2 regions of the Lentilactobacillus hilgardii genome follow, and region 2 is predicted to be linked to the other one. Evidence: riboswitches for the same ligand, from Rfam matches in the RefSeq annotation. Region 2 holds a riboswitch; the other holds the start of a gene.
What was found. Region 2 has a riboswitch for thiamine pyrophosphate ahead of GQR93_RS07850 (LLM class flavin-dependent oxidoreductase). Riboswitches for the same ligand answer to the same signal wherever they lie in the genome.
Positions count from the first base shown of each region.

Region 1 (3,182 bases), 830 kb from region 2:
CATGGTAGGCTTTGGCTAACAACAATACACCGTAGCACAATCCAATGAAATCAACTACTCACAGGTCCGTCTCGACTTCTCCAAGTCTTACCAATTCGGATACCCGCCACCTCCGTTGAGTTTGAATGGTTGAAAAGTGTGGCATGTGTATCCTGATAACTCACTTGGTTAATCCCGCCGGAAGCTATCCATTGCTTTTAACCATGTTTTGCTTTACACGCTTATAATTACATGGAAGGAACTGTATTTATCTTATGATACCAACCCTTAGCAGTTCCGAGGCTCGTTGTGTAGTCCCATACTTTATAAGGAGCTTGTTCCTGATACCCACCCTTATCATTGGATTGATCAAAAACGCTAAGAACTAGCCGGTTGGAACCACCCAATTTTCTACGATTAATCTGTACAGTCGTAATATCATCTGATGCTTTCGCTCCAAAGAAGTACCACCCATGAGATTTACTAATGACATATCTTTTTGCCGGAATGTGGCTTACTTTCCATTTGTCGTCTTTATGAATCTTATTGGCGAAATAAACCGTATGTTTAGAAAAATGAATTCTTTCATAGAGCCATTTCCCGCTATATGCATTCGTATGACCATACCAAGTATGTGCCCTTAATGCCTTAGGATTTGTATAATAAACTTTTTTAGCTTGAACTTCTGATGGTTTATAAGTGAACAAGGCCATTCCGCCTACAAAACACGCCATTCCTACAAATAATTCTCGACTAATCTTCAATTTAACACTATCTTCTTTCCCCATAATTGATCATTCAATGGTTACTATAAACTAATCCACATATTTCAAAACTAATTATACTTCTTCTTTAAAGTGAATTTTCAATTTTTTGAAACATCTTAAAAACAATAGATCCCCATGCCACAACCCGGCATGGGGATCCGTTGTATTGTCTCAAATGTAGCTTGAGGGGGGTTACCGCATCTGAGTTGAGTACCCAATTTAATTAAAAATCTTAGCAACGTAAAAGTCCCTGAATGACCAGCATTTCAGCTTTTCGCACTTAGCTGCCGGATTCACCAGTCCGCTTTTACAGCCAAATCATACATACAAGTGTCATTTTAAGCAAGCGCTTGAGCTTGAAATGTTTGCCCTGTCAATCGATCAATATGGCGACAAAAGATTCCATAGGTTCCCCTTCAATCATGGCCTATCTATCAAAATCCCAATTTACAAATTCGGTTGATCCTGTCCCTCAGGTGCCACTGTCCGCCAATCATCCCAAGTTGTCTGCTTATAAGCCGCATCCCAAAAATACCATTCCAATAAACAGCTTTTAAGAAAAGTATCCTTGGCTTGGTTCTGTTCCTGAGGTGACGCTGTTTTCGCCTCTTGATCGATAATATTGAAGAAGCGTTCAATAAAGCCGTCCGGTCCAAGAAAGTCCTGGTTGGCAAGTGTCAAAAAACTGTGAAACGGTTCGTCATTCACCCGGGCTTGATTCTGCATATATTTGCCCAACTCAATATAAAGCCACTCACCCGCCGCAAACGATGGCAGGATCTGCAGCACACCATTGGTAGCAATGGTACCGACCATGTGCTGCCGATAAAGTTGGTTGATCGGCTGAATCTTTATCTGCTTAAGGCTTGCCCAATCATGCGTCATGTCGTTGGGTTCCCGTTTTAACCAATCACGCAACATCGTCAGCTGCAAAGACAATCGTTTTTGAAACAGCAAAGCTTGGTCTGTAGTTGTACTGTTGTTGATTAACGCACTAATGACCGCTACCTCATTGTATTCAAATGCGATGTCCTGCTCATCATAATAACGTAATTGGGCTGGCGTTAATTTCCCGGTAATAATGCCCTGAACAAAAGGATGCTTCTCGCTGGCAACCAAATATGGTCGGGCTTCTTTGATCATTTCTTCAGATAATGACATACTGATTCCTCCTAAAATTCCTGGTTTGGGGAACCAGTCGTGACAAAAGAAAAGCCCACTTGTCATTTCAAGCGGACTGGTAATGCTAATTACTCGATCTTCCTTCGACAGTACTAACTGCAGCAGGTTCCATGGGTATTTCTCAGCCATTAAAGGCACCCTAGACCACGAATGATATTTATTTCGTTTATTTATAGCAGTTAATTGGTGACAATCAGATACACTTATTAGCTTCTATGAAAATATGTCCCAGACTTTGAATGCACAGATCGATACATAACCAAATGATGACCCCGACGCCCCAGAACTGTTTTTTCATGGAAACCTTTCTTCGTATATGGATGAAAGGTTTCATAGCCATCAATCACATACTTACGATTCCCGAGATACTTCCACCGGGGATTTCTGATATTATGGGCCTGCATCCCGCTGCTCGCCCAATCAAGCTTGTTCCTGGTCACGGTTATTGCATCCGATCCCAATGGTGCCTTATCCTTGTGTGTCCAACTTCCACGTAATGCTTTAGGTGTGCCTCGATGCCAACTGGCCGCAATAGTGCTTTGATTAAAGCCAGCAAAAACACCCACACCAGCAAAAGTTGCCAACGTTACTGCAAAAAATGATCGTCTAAATTTCAATTCTGATACCCCCCTAAACAATAATTATTTGTTTATAATCGAATTATACTTCAATAATCCATAAATGGCGCATCAATTTTTGATTTTTACAATCTTTTACAATTGGGAGGTGAATATTGACAGTTTTCCAGCAAAATCAGGTTTAAATTTACCAACAGTTAAAAAATATTTTTTCTATCATTGTCATTGAATCATAGTATTCGCCGTCAAAATTCATTAAAGATGAATCAATTGCTACTTAATCCGCCTTATGCTAGAATAATGAACAAGTTACATCATGTAAACTTTTAATGTAACTGCTGTTCACAACATCATAGACTACAAGGAGGAATTATTATGTCAAAACATGTACAGATAGTTTCTAACAATGGTCGAGTATCAATGTCCGCGGAATTACGCGAGACAGATTTTCTCCAAGCTGGTGATCAGGTGACTTTTCGGACCGATGAACAGGGTCAGATTATTATCGAAAAGACACCCGATGATTACCAGGAATAACCATTTCTTGAGTTTTTGATACAGAATTACATTAGATCTTTAATTGGGAGGAGCTGGAAATTTCAGCGCCTCTTTTTGAATTCCGGTAAACTTCTCAAAATAAGAATTGCCAAGTCAATCCCATGCCAACAGCCAACTG
Region 1 is NZ_CP047121.1:849,273-852,454, reverse strand. Features, by position in the region: gene GQR93_RS03875 (hypothetical protein) at 1-3, opposite strand, end outside; gene GQR93_RS03870 (hypothetical protein) at 228-767, opposite strand; gene GQR93_RS03865 (thiaminase II/PqqC family protein) at 1,194-1,907, opposite strand; TPP riboswitch at 1,990-2,080, opposite strand; gene GQR93_RS03860 (hypothetical protein) at 2,135-2,545, opposite strand; gene GQR93_RS15255 (AbrB/MazE/SpoVT family DNA-binding domain-containing protein) at 2,882-3,043, shown strand.
Region 1: another riboswitch for thiamine pyrophosphate. It lies ahead of GQR93_RS03865 (thiaminase II/PqqC family protein); the one in region 2 lies ahead of GQR93_RS07850 (LLM class flavin-dependent oxidoreductase).

Region 2 (3,182 bases):
CAAACCAGTTTAACATTTTCAGTGGTAAAGTACCTTTTTTGATTAAGGTTAACCGTAATCTTAACAAGTGCTTTTAATTCGTACAGAACAGCAATTATCGCTAAGATAACACCGATTGACACTAAGGCAGTGTATATGTACGCCGGAAAGTGGTTGATGTCTGTGAGCGAAACGTGGGCATGATTTGAGATCACCTGAAAATCGTTATTATCCAGAATGTTAGATACAACGTTACCCTTTAAGGCCTGATAGATAAAATACACCGGGATGCAGAAACCAATCCAAGAAATAACAAATGATATTTGTGCCAGAAATGACACGACAAGTAATGCGCGATTTAAAAGTTTTGGCATGTGAAGCATCTCCTCTTTTCTGTGCTTTGATTATAAATTATCGAAAAACGATAATCAATGCCTATTTTTCGATGACTGTATATCGCTTATCAATTATTATTAATATTTTCAATAAAGAATATGAGATCAATGTCAGCTTGTTATATATATTCTTAGTTATGAATTTGAGGAGAGCAAAAATAAGATTGGTTTAATTCATTTCCTATACTAGAAGAGATTTTTTGATAAATCGAAAGATAGTCGCCATTATTTTGAACTAACGAAATCCTAGGCATAGGGTAGTTAACAAAATGATTATAGTAAAAAGAAATGATGCCGTTAAATTGGCATCATTATTTATCTATCCTTGAATTGCGGATAATTAATTGACTTGGGTAAATAAGAGATCGTAAAAGATTGAATAATGAGTCATTATGTTTAAAAAAATTGCTTTTTGTTTTTAATAAAGTACAAATAAAAAGCACATGTTTTTAAACGCATGTACTTCGGCTAACTATTAATAATTGCCAAATTTGGCCATCGCTTCTTCCAATTCTTTCTTTGAATACGATTTTGATAAATGGATAAGCACGTTTTGTTATTTTGAAACATCGGAATTGGCCGACACTTTAATTGAATTAAATCTGTCAGGCCGTAAGGTGCAATGATTTCAATGTCGTTGCCCTTAAGGTATGCACCAATACACGTTGGTGTTTCGACAAAGTGTGAAATTGCATCCTCTATAGACGTGAATTTTGAGGCGTCCTTAAAATCGTAATAATGCATGTAAGCTTCATTTTTTACTTGCCACTGGTAATCAGGCATCCTTTTAATTAAAGATGCTTGTATTATTTGGTCATCATTCCTTGGTCGTTGTGGGTCGAAATAGACAACATCAACGTCATTAATCAGTTCTATAGGCTGATGGCTTAACACTTGCCAGACGGTATTTCGGATACTTCCAGCCGCAAGTGCGCCTTGTGGTAGGTTCAGTTGTGCAATTACTTTCAAAATGTTCATTAAATCCGGGGACTTTTTAATGATTTGAACGACTAGACGTTTATCTGTTTTGTTGAGCATCTGGAAGCCTCCTTATGTATTCTTGGCCACAATTAATCTTGACATTTATTATAATCTCCCTTTAAATGAATATGTACGAAAAATTAAATATCATTTTGTGGTCTGGGGTGCTTTTAACTAAGCTGAGACAAACCCATGGAACCTGATGCAGTTAGTACTGCCGAAGGGAGACCATTTTCAGCATTTTTTGATGAGTAAACGACTGAAAGTCCACTTTTTGTTTTTTTGAAAGTGGACTTTTTTAATGCTCGTAATGCGATAATGCCCCCCAACAAGATGAATAGCGAGGTGATCATGACAGACGTTAACGGATTTCTGATTTACTTGTTTAAATCTAAATTGGAGGGAAATAACATTATGAGTAGACAAATGCATTTAGGTGCGTTGTTATTTAGTTCAGGTCATCATGGCGCTGCTTGGCGACGCTCCGGATCTACTGTTAGTCAAGTTGGTCAAATTGACTATTTTGAGAAGCTTGCACAGTTAGCAGAAGGCGGGAAGTTTGACACCATCTTTTTTGCAGATGGTCAATCGATTATGGGTGGTTATTACGGAGGCGTTTCTTATTTTTTGGAACCAATTACCTGTGTCACTGCAATGGCTCGAAAGACACATCATATTGGTCTTGTGCCAACTATCTCGTCGACGCTGTATGATCCGTATAATATGGTCCGATTAATTTGTAGTCTTGACCATATCAGTCATGGTCGAGCGGGCGTAAACGTGATTACGTCGATGTTTGATGAAGAAGCCCAAAATCATGGCTTGTCAAAGTTGCCAAATCATGCTGACCGTTACCTGCGTGCCGATGAATTTATTCATACCATGATCGAGCTTTGGGATTCATTTCCTGCTAGTGCAATTATCAATGATGCCGAACACGATCGTTGGTTAGATTCATCCCTGATTCATGAGATTAACCATCATGGTGACTTTTTTGATGTTAAAGGCCCGCTTAACATTCCTTCAGGACCACAAGGAAGACCTGTCATTTTTCAAGCAGGCGCTTCACACCAAGGTAAAAATCTTGGTGCAAAATATGCCGAAGCTATTTATTCGGTTGCCTGGGATATTCGTGAGTCACAAGCTTATTATCAAGATATCAAAAAACGTGCGGCTGAGTTTAAACGCTCATCCGGAATACCGGCTATCCTGCCAGGGCTGGTTCCCTATGTTGGGAGTACTCATGAAGAAGCGCAACGAAGGCAGTCCGAATTGGATGAGCTTCTGCCCCTTGATGATTCAGTTGCCCAACTTGGTGATTTTTTGGGCCAGGATGTTAAACGATGGGATTTGGATGCTCCGGTCCCAGAATTACCTGATATTTCGGAATTTTCAGGCCCTAAAGGACGTTATGAGGTTATCAAGCGGATTATTGACACTGAAAAGCCAACTGCCAGACAACTTTTTCAACGTTTAGCTGCTGGAGGCGGACACGCAACAGTTGTGGGAAGTCCGGAAGAAGTAGCGGATATGATGCAAAATTGGTTTGAAAGCGGTGCAGCCGATGGATTTAATATCATGGCGCCGACTTATCCAGAATCATTGGCCGATTTTATTCATTACGTCGTCCCAATCCTGCAAAAAAGAGGGTTATTCAGAAAAGATTATACCGGTCATACTTTACGTGATAATTTAGGTTTGCCAGTTCCAACTGCTAAGATCACTCGGGGGGATTAAAAATGTCATTTTCTCAGTCTTTAATTAAAGATGCACAACCTTATTTGGAAGCAAATAAACAAAATTCTTTTATCCAGGATGTTATCAGCA
Region 2 is NZ_CP047121.1:1,681,237-1,684,418, reverse strand. Features, by position in the region: gene GQR93_RS07860 (DUF2975 domain-containing protein) at 1-353, opposite strand, end outside; gene GQR93_RS07855 (nucleotidyltransferase family protein) at 843-1,412, opposite strand; TPP riboswitch at 1,506-1,598, shown strand; gene GQR93_RS07850 (LLM class flavin-dependent oxidoreductase) at 1,770-3,092, shown strand; gene GQR93_RS07845 (TenA family protein) at 3,095-3,182, shown strand, end outside.